2 regions of the Microbacterium sp. 10L49 genome follow, and region 2 is predicted to be linked to the other one. Evidence: predicted binding sites of a transcription regulator. Region 2 holds the regulator's gene; the other holds the start of a gene.
The links. The regulator LexA, encoded in region 2, represses DNA repair genes until DNA is damaged. The targets are predictions, from matches to a motif close to TCGAACANNTGTTCGA.
Positions count from the first base shown of each region.

Region 1 (8,902 bases), on a different contig from region 2:
GTGCTTCGCCGTGGCGTTCCTCGTTCTCGCGCCGCTCACGCTGCGCCGGCGCACCTCCTAGTCGCGCGCGGGCTGGTCGCGCGCGGCCCGGTTCTTCGTGTGCCGGGTCGGCGTGGCCTGCCAGGGATCCTCCGGCCAGGGGTGCTTCGGATAGCGCCCGCGCATCTCGGCGCGCACCTGGGCGTACGGACCCGACCAGAACGACGCGAGATCGTCGGTGACGGCCAGCGGACGCCCGGCGGGGGAGAGCAGGTGGAAGAGCACGGGGACGCGTCCTCCGGCCAGCCGCGGAGTCTCGGCCCAGCCGAAGCACTCCTGCAGCTTCACCGCGACCACCGGGCGGGCCGTCGCGTCGTCATGGGGCGGATACTCGATCCGGATCCGGGATCCGCTCGGCACTTCCAGACGCTCCGGCGCGAGCGTGTCGAACTCCGCGGCGGCGGGCCACGGCAGCAGCCGGCGCAGCGCCGGGGCGAGGCCGATCCGCGCCGTCGGTGTGCCCGATGCGAGAGCATCGATCTCGGGGCCGAGCCAGTCGTCAAGCGCCGCGGTCAGTGCGTCGTCGGAGACGTCAGGCCATCCGGATCCGAGTGCGTGCCGCAACAGGGCCATCCGGCGGCGCAGCTGATCCGCGCCCTCGGTCCAGGTGAAGACGTCGAGACCGTCTGCTCGCAGCGCGCGTCGCACCGCGTCATGGCCCTCCTGTGCGCTCGGCCGGATCGGTACGGATGAGCGCACGATCGCGCCCACCCGGCGCTCTCGCCGGGCGGCGACCTTGCCGCTCACGAACTGCGCCTCGACCCGGTCCGTGATCAGATGATCGGCGGCCCGCTCCACCTGCGTCTCGGTGATCGCGGCGGCGGCCCGGATCACGGCCCCTGATGCGCCCGCCACCCGCCCGGAGGCGCGCGCGACGTCGGCGACGGCGAGCCATTCCACGTCCGCGAGCGGCGGCCGTACGCCGGCACGGGTTCCGGAGGCCAGCAGGAACGTCGCTCCGTCCGCGGTGCGTTCGACCCGCCGCGCCACGCGCGCGGGGAACGCGAGGGCGATCACGAGTCCTGCCTCACCGACCCCGCCTTGGGCGGGCGGCTGCGGCGGCAGCGGCGACTGCGGTGACCGGGACGGGGGCGGGATGAAGCGCCGCAGCCGTTCGGCCTCCTGTGCCCAGCGGCGGGCGTCCGGTGCTCGGCCGTTCCGCAGGGCGACGATCGCGCCGGCGACGTCCGCATCGGGCACGCGCAGGTCCCCGCCGAGCAGGGCGACGACCTCTGCGGCCAGCCGGGCGCCCACGAGTCGGCTGCCCTCGATCAGGGCGCGGGCGAGGCGGGGGTCGACCGGGATCCGGGCCAGCACCCGTCCTTCGGCGGTCGCGCGGCCGTCGGCATCGGTCGCGCCGAGATCGTGCAGCACGCGCTGGGCCTCGGCGAGGGAGTCGGCGGGGAGTGGATCGATCAGCCGCAGCCCCGTGCCGCCCGGTGCGCCCCAGCAGGCCAGGAGCAGTGCGGCGTCGGCGAGGTCCGCGGTCGCGATCTCGGGCGCCGGCCGGGCCGGCGCTGCCGCGAAGGTGCGCTCGTCGAGGCAGCGGATGACCGTGCCAGGGCCCTGTCGTGTGGCGCGTCCTGCGCGCTGCACCGCGGAGGAGCGGGCGGCGGCGGCGGTCACCAGTCCGCTCATGCCGCGTGCCGTGTCGCGCTGCGGGAACCGGGACAGGCCGCTGTCGACCACGAGGCGCACGCCCGGCACGGTGAGCGACGACTCGGCAAGGGAGGTGGTGACGATGATGCGCGGCGGGTCGGATGCGCGGCGCCCGCGGATCACCGCATCCTGCTCCGCCGCCGGGATCTGCCCGTGCAGCTCGCGGACGTCGAACCTTCGGCCGTCGTCACGCAGGCGGCGTGCGATCTCGGCGACCTCGCGCGCCCCGGGTGCGAAGACCAGCACGTCGGCGGTGGGGTCCTCACGGATGAGGTCACGAGCGGCGGCCGCAGCGGTGTGCGCCACGTGATCGAGGAATCCCCAGGTGACGCCCCTCTCATCCAGCCGGGGGACGGGGCTCGGCGCCCAGCGCTCGGTGAGCGGATGCGCCGGGACCGTGTGCTCGACGATCTGCGCCGGCACGGTGTCGCTTCCGAGCACCGCGGCGATCCGCTCGGCGTCGAGCGTCGCAGACATCGCGACGAGGGTCAGGTCGTCACGCAGTTCGCGCACCTCGCCGAGCAGTCCGATCAGGAGGTCCGTCTCGAGGGCGCGTTCATGCACCTCGTCGATGACGACCGCATCCACGCCGTCGAGGCCGGGATCGTCGAGCATGCGACGCAGCAGCACGCCCGCGGTCACGAACTCGACGCGGGTGTCGCGGCTCACGGAGCGCTCACCGCGCACGGTGAAGCCGACCCGGGTGCCGAGTGGCGAGCCGTCGAGCTGCGCGAGCCGGCGCGCCGCCGCCCTGGCCGCGACGCGGCGCGGCTGGGTGACGATCACGCGGCCCGGAGCGCGGGAGGCAAGCAGAGGCGGGATCAGCGTGGTCTTGCCGGTTCCGGGCGGTGCGCTGATGACGAGAGCCGTGCCGGCGTCGAGCGCCGCGGTGACCTCGTCGAGGGCCGCGGCGAAGGACAGCCCCGTGCCGATCGAACCGAGGTCGAAGGGCGCAGAGGTCATCCGTCCAGTCTGCCGCGAAACGAGCACGGCGCCCGGACCCCGAAGGATCCGAGCGCCGTTCGTGGAGTGGCGTTACTCCGCGGTCTCGTCTTCCTTCGCCGCGCGGGTGGCGGGCGTGGTCGCCCTCACCGCGGTGCCGCCCGCGTGCGCGGCCGAGTGGTGCGTCTCGGACTGGGCGAGGCCGGCGCCGAAGCCGCGGCCCACGGCCTGACCCTGGATGATGCCGGCGAGGTCGAGCCCGGTCGCGGCGTGCACGCTGTCGAACACGCTGCGCAGGGCCTTGGCACTGTCGCCGCCGACGACACTGGATGCGCCGTCGTCACCGGACCCGCCGATGATCGACACATTGCCGATCGTGGAGTAGCCCTTGGCGAACTCGGCCATGATCGACGGCAGCACCTCGAGCACGCGCTGCGAGAGGAACGCAGTCGTTGTCGTGTATGCGATGGTGGCAGCTCTCGCAGAGCAGGATCCCGTTCTCGAGGTTCGTAGGCCCGGCGTCGCGTCTCCACCAGCGGATGTGATGAGCGCGGGTCATCGACGGCGGCAGTCCGCACATCGCACAGCCGCCGTCGCGTTCGGCGAGGGCGAGGCGCTGCGCGGTGGTGAAGAACCGCAGCCGGCGTCCGTAGTCGAGGATCTCGCTGTCTGTACCGAGCACGCAGGGGATGACGCCGCCGCTGGCGGCGAGCTGCCGGGCGGCGCCGATGCTGAGCGGGAGGTCGGATCCGTCGATCGTGGCGTATCCGGTGCCGTCGGCGAGGTCCTTCAGGTCGACGCGCACCACCACGGTCCAGAGCTGGCGCATCGTTCTCGCAGCCGAGGGCGTGCGCGCAAAGCTCGCTGAGCGCCTCGGCGCGCAGCGCGGCGACGGAACGATGGTCGGCATCGGGTGCGTCCGGGTCGAGCTGGTTCTTCTGCGCGGCGAACAGCGCCGACACGTATCCGTTCACCGCAGCGACGATGGGGGCGCCGTGCGCGGCGTCGAAGTCGCCGTCGAGATGGATGTGCCCGTCGCACTCGTAGATGGAAGCGACTGGCGGTCGCGCTGATCCTGCTCTCGCGGGGCGACCCCGTCCGGATCCAGCCACGCCTCGGCGCGGGTGACCAGCCGACGTACATCGTCGTGGGACAGGCCTGCAGCCCTGTCGACCAGTAGCTGCTCGGCCTCGGCGGTCTGTGCGGCGCCGATCTTCAGGCGAACCCTGTCGAGCAGCGCGATGATCACGGCGACGGCCGGGGCGCTCAGCGCACCCGAGGCCAGGGCTCGCTGAGCCGCCGGATACTTCGCCGGCACGGGTTCCCCGACCAGGTTCGTACGCGGGGCCGTGGCCTCGCCGACCTTCACCAGCCGTGCCGCATCGCCGGTGGTAGCACCCGTCGTTGTGGCGATCAGCTGCGCGGCGTTGCGGAATCCTTGCTCCTTCGCGAGCGAGTCCGCTCCCAGTTCGGTGCGGGACTCGTGTGCCACGCAGGCGGCGACCTCGGCGATCATCGCTCCGGACCGGCGATGCAGGAGCCCGAGCGCCTCCGTCGCGGCCATCAGCTGCGTGCGGGAGAGCTCACCCGCGTCGCCGGCTCCGCCCCACACCTCATCGAGACGCTGCCGCGCCTCATGCAGGGGATTGAGATGTCCGGTCATGCCCCGATTCTACGCCGCACGTCCTCAACATTCAAACATATCTACGAAATTTGTGGACAACTTTCCTAGAATGGCAACTGTGAGGAACGAAGGCGATCGACGGCGACTTCCGTAGATATTTCCGTATTCATCGTCGGCGCAGCTTCTCTGTCAGCGTCGTCAGCGTGCGCAGTTCCTCGTCGTCCAGGGTTGACATGCGCTCGGCGATCGAACGGCCGTGCGCGGTGGCCAGCTGGCGGAAGGCGCGCCTTCCCGTCTCGGTCGCGTGCACGAGGGATCCGCGTCCGTCCTCCGGATCCGGGCACTTCTCGAGCAGTCCGCGGGCGACCATCCGATCGACGAGTCGCGAGACACTGGGCTGGCTGATCAGCATGTTCGCCGTGACCTCGCGCAGGCGTGCCGTGTGCGACGCGCAGCGGGTGACGGTGAGCAGCACGTCGTATTCGGCCGCCGAGAGCTCGGCGCCCTCGAAGTCGGTCGACATCTCGGTGAAGATCTCGTGCTGGGCGCGGAAGAGGGTCTCCCACGCGGCCAGGGCCAGCTTCCGGTCGCTCATCGCCTCAGGATATCCGCCCGCGCGGACACGGGGCCGTGCGCAGTAAAGGCCGGTCGGAGAGGCTCCCGACCGGCCTTTGTCCCTTGCACCAAGAGTGTCCTGCAATCACATGCGATGAGAGCCACAGCAAACTTTCACCGTGCGATCAATCTATAACGGCGGGGTAACGAATGCAACGGTTTGGTCACGGTCTGGGTGGATTCATAAGAACGGATTCGATGTATTCGGCCTTGCTGGCGGATGCTCCCCGGCGCTCACATGACGAGGAGTGTCGCCACGAGGACTTCGACTGCCGATCGAACCCGCATCGTTCGTCCGGCGTCCGGGTCGAAGTCGCCCATGAAGACGTTTCCGAGCGCAGCGGAAAGCGTCCCATCGGCCACGGACGCGCGGCGGTCGGGCCCGGCATCTGGAAACTCCTCCGCAGCGAGGTCCGAAAGTTGCTGACGAGTCCGCGCATACGCTTCGGAGAGGATCTCAGCGATTGCTGGTTGCTTCCGTGACAGCTCGACGAAGCCGAGGACGATAGCGTTCTCCGCGTCGGATCTTGTGAATTCTTCGCCGAATAGGAAGTCAAGGGCGCCGCGAAAAGTCGCGACTGTTCGCGGGAGGATCGTGGGCTGCCCGTCCTCGTCGCTGAACACATGCCTCGCGGTCTCTGCGAGCAGCTGGTCTCGGTTGCCGACGAAATGGCGTACGTGCCCTCGAGACATCCCGGCGGCCTCCGCGATGCGGTCCAGCGAAGCGCCGGCAACGCCGTGCTGTGCCAGTGCCTGCATCGTCGCTTCGATGATCTGGTCGCGGCGCTCGGCGGCGACGGTCGGACGTGCCATGCGGGTCCTTTCGCCTTCGGGAGATCGACCTTCGCAGAATATCCCTATGATTCCGATGTTTCTAGTCTAGTCGGACTTGACTAAGTTAGATTTCGCTCATATCGTCACTCTCACAGCCCGCGCATCGCTCCGGACGACCCACCCGAAGGCTGCATGCCGACGTCCGCAACCGCTTCGTCCCGAAGGAGAGACATGGTTCGTTTCACTCGCATCGCACCGGCACCGGTGAGCCCGCTCGCTCGACCGGAGCAGGTGAGCATGCGTGATGGCGTTCGGCTCGCGACCGATGTGTACGTCCCAGGCGGCGACGCGGTGCCGGGTGATGCGATCCTGATCCGTCTGCCTTACGACAAGAGCGGTGACTACGCGTTCATCCCCCTCGTGGCCGAGTACTTCATGGCGCACGGCTACCGTGTCGTCGCACAGGATGTCCGGGGCAAGTTCCGTTCCGAAGGTGAGGCGCTGCTGTTCGTCAACGAGGTGCGTGACGGGGAGGACACTCTCGACTGGATCGTGCGTCAGCCGTGGTCCAATGGTCGTGTTGCGATGTGGGGTGACAGCTACTACGGCTACACCCAGTGGGCGGCAGCCGCGAGCGGTCACCCGGCACTCAAGGCCATCGCGCCCCGAGTGACGGGCACGCTGCTCGGCGAGCCGGTGCGCCGACGAGCCGACGAACGCGCCGGTGGTGTGGAGTGGGCCGTGACGTACCTGTATCCCGTGAGCCATTTCCACGGGAACGACACGTATCTGTGGGAGCCTGACTGGAGTCGGCGTGAATTCGCGACGCAGGTCGAGCAGTTCCTCACGGAGGTGGGCGAGCGCTCGATCTCGTATGACCAGTGGTATCCCCGGCCCGTGCTCCTGCCACGCTTCCCCCAGGGCACCCCGTTCGCCGCACGTTCCGTTCCGGTTCTGCACACGATCGGCTGGTGGGACAACTGTGCGCCGTTGAGCTGGGCCGACGTCGCTGAGGTCGAGAAGCACCCGGCCTGGGCCGCACACCACCATCTCCGGATCGAGTCCATCGACCATGAGGGACACGAGCTGCTCGAGCCCGACAGCGATCGAGTCTCGGAGCGCAGCGAGGATCAGGTGCGTGCACTGCTGCCGCGCACGCTGGATCCCGCCCTGGCGTTCTTCGAGATCTACGTACGCGGCAATGGGGACATCGCTTCGATCCCACGAGTGAGCTGGAACCTTGCCGGAACACACGAGCAACGAGTCAGCGACACCTGGCCGCCGCAAGGCGTCCGCGAAACCGCGCTGGTCGCCATCGCAGACGGCACTCTGCGGATCGCGGCGAACGTGGACGAGCCGCCGAGCACCAAGACGTGGATCCACGACCCCGCCGACCTGGTGCCGTCCAGCGCGGAAGACGCGTTCTCGTTCTTGCGGGAGCTGCCCGACGAGGCACCGATCGGTGACCGTGACGACGTGATCGTCTTCACATCAGACCCCGTCACGCAAGACGTCGACCTTGTCGGGCCGGTCACGGCTCGGGCCCGGGTGTCTTCGGATGGTCCGGTCATGGATCTGTTCCTCCGGCTCCTGGACCTCCGGCCCGACGGCTCTGCCCTGCGGATCGCGCGGGGGCAGCGGCAGCTGCAGCAGGCCTACGACCCAGGGGATCTCGAGATCGACCTGGGACAGGCTGGCTACCGACTCCGCGCCGGGCATCGCCTCCGGCTGCACGTATCCAGCAGCGACTACCCGGAGTTCATCCCCCAGACCGGCACCGGAGGCGACCCGTGGCAGGGCGGCGCGACCGCGCGCAACCTGCAGACGGTCTTCCTCGGTGGGCCTGACGGCCTTCGCCTCACCGTCTCGATCCTGCAAGGAGAGCTCGCATGACCCCGAACCCCGAGCACCCGCCACAGACGACCGAGCGTGACCCCCTGCGGGAACCGCTGCTGGAGTTCGCCTTCGAGATCCGCGTCGACGTCGCGGCCGACCTGCACGTGGGCCGCGGCGCGAACGAGCGGCTCGCTTTCACGCCGATCACCGGGGGCACCGTGGACGGCCCGCTGCTGCGCGGCGAGGTCCTCGCCGGCGGCGGAGACTGGTCCGTCCAGCGCGACGATACGTTCCAGCTCGAGGCGCGGTATCTTCTCCGCACCGACGACGGCGCGACAATCGACATCCTGAACCGCGGCTACTACCGGGAGACCGAGAACCCAGACAGCCCGTACTTCCGCACCGCGCCCGTGTTCCAGACCGACGCTCCCGCACATCGCTGGCTCGCCGAGCACCAGTTCCTCGGCCTCGCTCGGGACGAAGACCAGCAGATCCGCATCAGGGTCTTCGTCGTCCGCTGACTCCCCTCCGCCCGAACGCGGCAAACACCACCCTGCGCAGCGAAGCGCAACCCGCGGGCGGCCGACGACGACCGCCCGAAGACCCGAGAGGATCCGAACCATGCAGCGCACCCCATCCGCACGTAGCGTGCGGCTCGCCACGGCAGTCATGATGACCGCCGCCACCTTGCTCGTCATCACCGCCTGCGCGCCGCGAACGGCGAATGGCGATTCGAGCACTCCGCCTGTCGGCGCGGACACGCTCGTCTCGTCCCTTCCCGCAGCGACGAAATCCGTGGACAAGGTGACGTGGGCCGTCGTTGAGGGCGAGCCTGCGACGCTCGACCCCGCATCGTCGGCGAATGTGATCACCCCGAACCTCTGCGACAACCTGCTGAAGCTCAACCCCGACTTCTCGATCTCCGCCGGGGTCGCTGAGAAGGCCGATTGGGCAGACCCCGTCACCTTCGAGATCAAGGTCCGCTCCGGCGTCACCTTCTGGGACGGCACCCCGGTGACCGCCGCCGATGTGGCCTACAGTCTCGAACGAAACCGCAACCCGAAGTCGCAGTGGTATGCGTCCTTCGCACTGATCCAGAACATCGAAGTCGCCGGTGACGACACCGTGCGCGTGCACTTCAGCGCTCCCGACACGACGTTCCGTGACGCGCTCAGCGGTGCTGGCGGCGCTGTCATGAGCAAGGCTTTCGGTGACAAGGCAGGGGACGCGCTCGGCACCTCCGGCACCGGCCTGATGTGCAGTGGCCCGTACGAGCTCGGCACCTGGAAACCCGGCTCCGAGATCGACGTGACCGCGAACACGCACTATTGGGACGGTGCAGCGAAAACGAAGAACATCTCGTTCGTGTTCGTCACCGACGGCTCCACCCTGACCACCGCGCTCACCGGCGGC
Region 1 is NZ_JBFTIW010000004.1:126,283-135,184, forward strand. It holds gene AC1DCT_RS13655 (ABC transporter permease) at 1-61, shown strand, start outside; gene hrpB (ATP-dependent helicase HrpB) at 58-2,661, opposite strand; gene AC1DCT_RS13665 (hypothetical protein) at 2,734-3,045, opposite strand; gene AC1DCT_RS13670 (HNH endonuclease) at 2,981-3,469, opposite strand; gene AC1DCT_RS13675 (DUF222 domain-containing protein) at 3,611-4,303, opposite strand; gene AC1DCT_RS13680 (MarR family winged helix-turn-helix transcriptional regulator) at 4,431-4,859, opposite strand; gene AC1DCT_RS13685 (TetR/AcrR family transcriptional regulator) at 5,114-5,692, opposite strand; gene AC1DCT_RS13690 (CocE/NonD family hydrolase) at 5,885-7,546, shown strand; gene AC1DCT_RS13695 (DUF3237 domain-containing protein) at 7,543-8,010, shown strand; gene AC1DCT_RS13700 (ABC transporter substrate-binding protein) at 8,111-8,902, shown strand, end outside.
Region 1: the regulator LexA is predicted to act here: its motif matches at 4,335-4,350, upstream of AC1DCT_RS13675 (DUF222 domain-containing protein).

Region 2 (8,902 bases):
GAAGATTCCAGCGACCGCTCGCATCGTCGGCGAACAGCACCTCGTCGTCGGAGAGCCACTCGGGCTGCAGTGCGGCGCGCGCGGGAATCGTGGAGCGGGCTCCCGTCGCGAGGTCCACCGCGAAGGCGATCGCGCGCTCCCACGGCATCTTGCGCTCGTCCCAGGCGACGAACGCGAGCCGCGCACCGTCGGGGGAGAGCGCCGGGTGCGCGAAGAAGCCGTTGCCGCTGAGGACCATGGTGACGGCCGCGTCGTCGTCCGCCGCGGATCCGTCCAGCGGGATCTCCACGATCGCGCGCTGGTGCGGGTCGGGGCGCAGGTCCTCGCGCACCGCGAACAGGCGGCCCTGCTGCACCAGGAGCCCTCCGTAGCGCGGGCCCGCCGCGGTCAGCGGCACAGGCGCCGTCGCGCCGAGATCCAGGCGGTGCACACGCTGGTCCTCGCCGTCGACGAAGAGCAGGGTTCCGTCCTCGGCCACCGTCCACGCGCCGCCGCCGTATTCGTGCACGCGCGAACGGGCGTTCCACGGCGCGCGCAGCACCTCGTGCACGGCGCCAGCGGCGTCCCGGTGCATCACACGCATCCGTCCGCGCTCCTGCGGCACCGACTCGCTCCACCAGATCCCGCCCGCGGCGTACCGGGCGCCGTCGATCCTCGTGCCGGCGACGGCGAGGCCGGCGGCGGACAGCGGAGAGGGCCAGGATCCGTGCGGAGTGCTCATGGCCCGAGCCTAGAAGAGCGCGAGCCGACACATGGTGAAACACAGCATGCGTCGCATCGCGGCGCCGCCTAGCGTGGGGTGACCGCCACGACCCTGGAGAGAGATGTCCTTCGACGCGCCGCCGTTCGCCCCCGCCGGGGTCGCTCAGCCGCGCGTGCCGCTCTCCTTCGAGCTGTATCCGCCGCGCACTACCGCCCCGATCGAGGCGCTGCACGAGACGATCCAGCAGCTGGCCACGGCCGCGCCGAGGTTCATCTCCGTGACCTACGGCGCCGGCGGGTCCGTCGGGGGACGTTCGCTCGACGTGCTGCGCTACATCCGCGAGCACACCTCGGTCGAGCCGCTCGCGCATCTCACCTGCGTCGGCAACACGTATGCCGGAGCCTCGCGGCTGATCCGGGAGTTCCTCGACGCCGGGATCCTCAGTTTCCTCGCCCTGCGCGGCGACCCGCCGCTCGACGAGAGCGAGCCGTTCCTCGGGGATCTGGAGAGCTCGGCGCAGCTCGTGCAGCTCATCGACCGGGCGCAGGCCGAGCGCGCGCCGTACCAGGAGCGACCGATCCCCGGCGTTCCGCGAGCCGTGCAGGTGACGCCGCGACGCAAGGTGAGCATCGCCGTGGCCGCCTACCCCAACGGGCATCCGCGTTCGACCTATCGCAACCAGGACATCGACGCGCTGCTGGCCAAGCAGGCCGCGGGGGCGACCCTCGCGATCACGCAGCTGTTCTTCCACCCCGACGACTACTTCGCGTTCGTGGAGCGCGCACGTCGCGCCGGGGTCACGATCCCGATCCTGCCGGGCATCATGCCGATCACCTCGCCCGCGCGCCTGCGCCGTGTGCTGGAGCTCAGCGGCGAGGAGCTTCCCGCCGAACTGTCCATCGCCCTCGAGGTCGAGCCGACGGCCGAGGGCCGCACCGAGATCGGCGTCGCGCATGCGGTGTCGCTCGTGCGAGAGCTGGTGGACGGCGGCGCGCCGGGCGTGCACCTGTACGCGTTCAACCAGCACCGCACCGTGCTGGATGTGCTCGAGGGGGCCGGCGTGCTGCCCGAGCGCAGCGCCGTCTCTCCGCAGGGCATCCCGCAGTTCGCAGATTCCCGCGGCGCGCACTAGGCCGCTTCCTTCCCCCTTCCGTCAGAGAGGACCGTCATGACCGCATTCCCCGAGGGCACCATCCTGGGCTACCCGCGCATCGGCCGCCGCCGTGAGCTCAAGAAGGCCGTCGAGGCGTTCTGGGCCGGACGGATCGATGAGGCCGAGCTCGAGCGCACCACCGCTGAGCTGCGCGCGACGACGCGCGAGCGCCTCGCCGAGCAGGGCCTGGGTCGCGCCGACTCGGCGATCCCCGAGTCCTTCTCGTACTACGACCAGGTGCTCGATGCCGCCGTCACCGTGGGCGCGATCCCCGCTCGTTTCGAAGACCTTCGGTCCGCCGACGGCACGATCGGCCTGCCGGCGTACTTCACCATCGCCCGCGGCGAGGGAGAGCGTGCGCCGCTCGAGATGACCAAGTGGTTCGACACGAACTACCACTACCTCGTACCCGAGATCGGACCGGACACCGCCTTCTCGCTCTCCAGCGACCGCATCGTGCGTCAGGTGCAGGAAGCGGCGCAGGCCGGCTTCCGCACCCGCCCCGTGATCGTCGGCCCCGTCACCTTCCTCGCGCTCGCCAAGGCGGCTGACGAGGCCCCGGAGGGCTTCGACCCGCTGTCCCGCCTGGACGACCTGGTCCCGGTCTACGCCGAGCTGCTCGGTGCGCTCAAGGCCGCCGGCGCCGAGTGGCTGCAGCTGGACGAGCCCGCCCTGGTGAGCGAGTCGCTGCCGTCGTCCGTCTCCGAACTCGGCGCCGCCGCCTCGCGCGCCTACGCGGTTCTCGGCGGCCTCGCCGAGCGTCCGGCGATCTTCGTCGCCGCGCCCTACGCCGCGCTCGACGCGAACCTCGCCGTCCTCGCCGCGGCTCCGATCGAGGCCATCGGTCTCGACCTCGTGCGCGGCACCGTGCCCGCCGCTGTTCCGGGACTCGCCGACAAGGTTCTGGTCGGAGGCGTGATCGACGGGCACAACATCTGGCGGGGCGACCTGGCCGCAGCCTTCGACACGCTCGAGGCACTGCGCGACCTCGGTGCGGCCGGTGTGTCCGCGTCGACCTCCACGTCGCTGCAGCACGTGCCGCACGACGTCGAGGACGAGTCGAAGCTCGACGCCCGCCTGGTGAACTGGCTCGCCTTCGCCGACCAGAAGGTCGCGCAGGTCACCACCCTCGCGAAGGGTCTCTCCGAGGGCCGCGCCGCGATCGCCGTGGAGCTCGACGCCGCCTCCGCCGCTCTGACCGACCGGCTCGGCGCGCCCGGCGTGCGCGTGGACGCCGTCCGTGCCCGCACCGCCGCACTGACCGCCACGGACTTCGACCGCGGCGACTACGACGCCCGGGTGGCTGCGCAGTCGATCGCGCTCGATCTGCCCGCGCTTCCGCTCACCACGATCGGGTCCTTCCCGCAGACCGGCGAGATCCGCCGCGCCCGCGCGCAGTTCACCAAGGGCGAGATCACGGCGGATGAGTACGACGGCTTCCTCCGCGAGGAGATCGGCCGCGTCGTGACGCTGCAGGAGGAACTGGGCCTGGACGTGCTCGTGCACGGCGAGCCCGAGCGCAACGACATGGTGCAGTACTTCGCCGAGAACCTCGACGGCTTCGACGTCACCGAGAACGGCTGGGTGCAGTCCTACGGATCCCGTGCCACCCGCCCGTCGATCCTCTGGGGCGATGTCTCGCGGCCGGCCCCGATCACGGTCGAGTGGTCGCAGTACGCGCAGTCGCTCACGGCGAAGCCCATGAAGGGGATGCTGACGGGTCCGGTGACGATCCTGGCCTGGTCGTTCGTCCGCGACGACCAGCCGCTCGCCGAGACCGCCAACCAGGTGGCTCTTGCGCTGCGCGACGAGATCGCGGACCTGGAGGCCGCCGGCATCGGCGTCATCCAGGTCGACGAGCCGGCGCTGCGCGAGCTCCTGCCTCTCAAGCAGGCCGACCAGCCCGCGTACCTGGACTGGTCCGTCGGCTCCTTCCGCCTCTCCACCGCGGGCGCCGAGACGGCGACGCAGGTGCACACCCACCTCTGCTACTCGGAGTTCGGCGTCGTCATCGACGCGATCAAGGCGCTGGACGCCGACGTGACCTCGATCGAGGCCGCGCGCAGCCGCATGGAGGTCGTCACCGACATCGCTGCGTCGGGCTTCGACCACGGCATCGGACCGGGCGTCTACGACATCCACTCGCCGCGCATCCCCGACGCGTCCGAGGTGGAGACGCTCCTGCGCCGTGCCGTCGAGGAGATCCCCACGCGGCAGCTCTGGGTCAACCCGGACTGCGGTCTGAAGACCCGCGGCTACGAGGAGACCAACGCCTCGCTGCGCAACATCGTCGAGGCCACGCGCCGCGTCCGCGAGGACGTGTCGGTCGCGGTCTGACCTTCCCGCACCGGGCTTCATCGAGGCCCCCTCGCAAGCGCCGAGGCCCCCACCCAGATACGGATCTGAGAGGGGGCCTCGGTACGCAGAGGGGGCTTCGACGTGGAAGGGGCGGGAATCAGACCGCGCGCAGCACCGCTACGACCTTGCCGAGCACCGTCGCATCGTCGCCGAGGATCGGTTCGAATGCGCTGTTGCGGGGGAGCAGCCACACGTGGCCATCGCGACGGCGGAACGTCTTCACCGTGGCTTCGCCGTCGAGCATCGCGGCGACGATCTCGCCGTTCTCCGCCGTGCCCTGAGAGCGCACGACGACCCAGTCGCCGTCGCAGATGGCCGCGTCGATCATCGACTCGCCAGAGACCTTCAGCATGAACAGATCGCCCTTGCCGACGAGCTGACGGGGGAGCGGGAAGATCTCCTCGACCTGCTGCTCGGCGGTGATCGGCACACCGGCGGCGATCCGGCCCACGAGGGGCACGAGTGCCGCGTCGCCGACGGACGGGGCCGTATCGGCGGGATTCTCGGTGGATGTGCCGGGAAGGTCGATCAGGACCTCCATGGCCCGGGTCTTGCCGGCATCGCGACGCAGATAGCCGCTGAGCTCGAGCTGGCCGAGCTGATGCGTCACGCTGCTGAGGGACTTGAGGCCGACGGCGTCGCCGATCTCGCGCATGCTCGGCGGGTAGCCGTGCCGCGCGATCGAGGTCTGGATGACCTCGAGGATCGCCATCTGCTTCGCACTGAGGCTCTTGCGGCGCCGTGTCCGCGGGACCTCGGGGCCGGGGGTCGCACCGTCGCTCATGCCATCTCCTTCGTGTGCGTCGTGCCCTCGCGGATCGGTGGGATCGGCATGGATTCGCGGGCGGCGATTCGAATGTCGGTGGTCCGTGATGGGGTCTTCGTATCGAAACCGTATCCGAGATCGGGCCGGAATCGATAGATCTGTTCGAGCGTGTCGGCAAGTCTTCGGAACCGATATTCGAAGAAGTCTTGACAGATGTTCGAACTCGAAAGTAGTTTCGGTACGTAGGTTCGCCTCTCCAGAGGCCCGGATTCGAAGATTCTCATCAGAGGATGCGGATCCGGGGAGAGGCGGACCGACACAGACACTGAGGAGAAGCACCATGAGCAGCATCACCTTCGCCGGTCAGGTACCCGCCACGCGACTGCGGATCACCGCACGCGGCCGGCGCGTGCTCGCGGCGCTGGTCGCGCTCCCGGTGGCCGGAACGATCGCGTTCGCGGCGCTGAGCAGCGGATCCGCGCTCGCCTCCGGGGAGCAGACGACGGGCAACACCTTCGCGACCGTCACGGTGCAGCCCGGCGACACCCTGTGGTCGATCGCGGGCGAGATCGCGCCGAATGCCGACCCGCGCGACGTGGTCGCCGAGATCTCGAAGCTGAACCTCGTCGACGGAGGTGTGATCGAGGTCGGACAGCACCTGGCGATCCCGGCACGGTACGGATCGACCGGGCGCTGATCCCGTCCTTCGAAGCAGCTCGGCAACCCTGCGTCGGCGCAACTCGGCAACCGTACTTCGGCGTCGCTCAGCAACCGTACTTCGGCGTCGCTCAGCAACCGTACTTCGGCGTCGCTCAGCAACCGCGGTCATCTGTGCCACGCACCACAGCGCGGCCGCCTAGCATGGCAGGGTGACTGTCTCGCTCGACGATTTACCCCTTCGCGACGATCTCCGTGGGCTGCGGCCCTATGGCGCCCCGCAGGCTCCGCTGCCCGTGGCGCTGAACGTGAACGAGAACACGCATCCGGTGCCGGAGCAGGTCGCGAGCGACATCCTCGACGACATCGCCGTGGCGCTGCGTGACGTCAACCGCTATCCGGATCGTGAGTTCACAGAGCTCCGTGAGGCGTTCGCCGGCTACCTCGGCCATGACCTCACCGCCGCGAACATCTGGGCCGGTAACGGCTCGAACGAGGTGCTGCAGCACATCCTGCAGGCGTTCGCCGGTCCCGGTCGCACCGTGTTCGGGTTCGCCCCGACCTATTCCATGTACCCGCTGCTCACTCAGGGCACGGGGGCTTCCTGGATCGCCGGTACCCGCCACCCCGACTACGAGCTCACCGTCGACGAGGCGGTGGCACAGGTCGTGGAGCACGACCCCGACGTCATCCTGCTGTGCGCGCCGAACAACCCCACCGGCACTCCGCTCCGGCTCGACGTGATCGAGGCGGTGTACGAGGCGGCGCGCGGCATCGTGATCGTGGACGAGGCCTACCAGGAGTTCGCCCCGAAGGATTCGCCGTCGGCGCTGACGCTGCTGCAGGGACGTCCGCGGCTCGCCGTCTCCCGCACCATGAGCAAGGCCTTCGCCTTCGCCGGAGCGCGGGTCGGCTACCTCGCGGCGGATCCGGCATTCATCGACGCACTGCGTCTCGTGCGCCTGCCGTACCACCTGAGCGCCCTCACCCAGGCGGCGGCGGTCGCGGCCCTGCGCAATGCGCCGATCATGCTCGCGATGGTCGACGAGATCGTCGCGCAGCGCGATCGGATCTCGGCCACGCTCGAGGCCCTCGGCTACACGCCGCACCCGTCCTGGTCGAACTTCGTGCTGTTCGGCGGCGTCGCGGACCCGGCGGCAACGTGGCGCGCTCTGTATGACAAGGGCGTGTTGATCCGCGATGTCGGCATCCCGAACCACCTGCGCGTCACGGCCGGCACAGAGGCCGAGACCACCGCATTCCTGGACGCCCTCGCCTCGATAGGATCGGCCTCATGACCGCTGAGACCCCTGTTGCGGCCCGGACCGCGCGTCGCACCCGCTCCACGTCCGAGTCGACGATCGAGCTCGAGCTCAACCTCGACGGCACGGGTCAGAGCCACATCGACACCTCGGTCCCGTTCTTCGACCACCTGCTGACGGCGTTCGCGAAGCACTCGCTGACGGATCTTACGGTGCGCGCCTCGGGCGACATCCACATCGATGCGCACCACACGGTGGAGGACGTCGCGATCGTGCTCGGTCAGGCGATCCGCGAGGCGCTGGGCGACAAGAGCGGCATCTCCCGCTACGGCGACGCTCTCGTGCCCCTCGACGAAGCGCTCGTGCAGGCGGTCGTCGACATCTCGGGTCGGCCCTATCTCGTTCACGAGGGCGAGCCGGCGGGCTACGAGCACCACCTGATCGGCGGCCACTTCACGGGATCCCTCGTCCGTCACGTCTTCGAAGCGATCGCGTACAACGCGGCGCTCACCGTGCACGTGCGCGTGATCAGCGGTCGCGACCCGCACCACATCGCCGAAGCCGAGTTCAAGGCGTTCGCGCGCGCGTTCCGTCAGGCCAAGTCGCTGGACCCGCTGGTGGTCGGCGTGCCCTCCACCAAGGGCGCGCTGTGACCGCCCAGGCAGAGGGTCGCCGTCCGACCGTCGCGGTCTTCGACTACGGATCCGGCAATGTGCACTCCGCCGTGAAGGCGCTGATCCGCGCCGGCGCGGACGCGGAGCTCACCGGCGATCGCACCGCGGCGCTCGAGGCCGACGGGCTCGTCGTCCCGGGCGTCGGCGCGTTCGCGGCCGTCCGCGAGGCGCTGGCCGCGCACGGCGGTGACGAGATCATCGAACGGCGCCTGGCCGGCGGTCGTCCTGTTCTGGGCATCTGCGTGGGCATGCAGGTGCTGTTCGCCGGCGGTGTCGAGCGCGGCGCCGAGGTCGACGGCCTCGGGGAGTGGCCCGGCATCGTCACCGAGCTGGACGCGCCGGTGCTGCCGCACATGGGCTGGAACACTGTGGAGCCCGACCCGGACAGCGTCCTGTTCCGGGGGATCGAGCACGAACGCTTCTACTTCGTGCACTCGTTCGCCGCGCAGACGTGGGAGCTCGACGTCATGCCGCCGTTCCCGCAGCCGCGGCTCACCTGGGCCGAGCATGGCTCGCGATTCCTCGCCGCGGTCGAGAACGGACCGCTGTCCGCGACCCAGTTCCACCCGGAGAAGTCCGGCGAGGCCGGCATCCAGCTGCTGCGCAACTGGATCTCCACGCTCTGACCCCCTCCTCGGAGTGTGACGGCGGGGGATTGGTGCCCCGCACGCACCCGGACTACTCTCTTCTCGTGCCGCGCCCGAAGAGCGCAGCGCACCGTGACCCGAAGGACGACATGAACGAGTTCGCGCAGTCCCCCTCCCTGACCCTGCTCCCGGCGGTGGACGTCGCCGGCGGCCAGGCCGTGCGCCTGACGCAGGGCGAGGCCGGAAGCGAGACCAGCTACGGCGATCCGCTCGATGCCGCCGCCGAGTGGGTGGACCAGGGCGCCGAGTGGATCCACCTCGTCGACCTCGATGCCGCGTTCGGCCGCGGCAGCAACACGACGATCCTGCGCCGCGTGATCAAGCAGTTCCGCAGCGTCAACGTGGAGCTCTCCGGCGGGATCCGCGACGACGCGAGCCTCGAGGCGGCGCTGGAGTCGGGCGCGTCACGTATCAATCTCGGCACCGCGGCGCTGGAGAACCCCGAGTGGGCCGCCGACGTCATCGCGCGCTATGGCGATGCCGTGGCAGTGGGCCTGGACGTGCGCGGCACAACACTCGCCGCCCGTGGCTGGACCAAGGAGGGCGGAGACCTCTGGACGGTGCTCGACCGCCTCGAGGACGCCGGCTGCAGCCGCTACGTCGTCACCGACGTCACCAAGGACGGCACGCTCAAGGGGCCGAACCTCGACCTGCTCCGCGAGATCACCGCGCGCACCCCGAA
Region 2 is NZ_JBFTIW010000002.1:34,320-43,221, reverse strand. It holds gene AC1DCT_RS04820 (S9 family peptidase) at 1-721, opposite strand, end outside; gene AC1DCT_RS04815 (methylenetetrahydrofolate reductase) at 825-1,835, shown strand; gene metE (5-methyltetrahydropteroyltriglutamate--homocysteine S-methyltransferase) at 1,872-4,193, shown strand; gene lexA (transcriptional repressor LexA) at 4,312-4,998, opposite strand; gene AC1DCT_RS04800 (LysM peptidoglycan-binding domain-containing protein) at 5,321-5,677, shown strand; gene AC1DCT_RS04795 (histidinol-phosphate transaminase) at 5,850-6,935, shown strand; gene hisB (imidazoleglycerol-phosphate dehydratase HisB) at 6,932-7,552, shown strand; gene hisH (imidazole glycerol phosphate synthase subunit HisH) at 7,549-8,199, shown strand; gene priA (bifunctional 1-(5-phosphoribosyl)-5-((5-phosphoribosylamino)methylideneamino)imidazole-4-carboxamide isomerase/phosphoribosylanthranilate isomerase PriA) at 8,310-8,902, shown strand, end outside.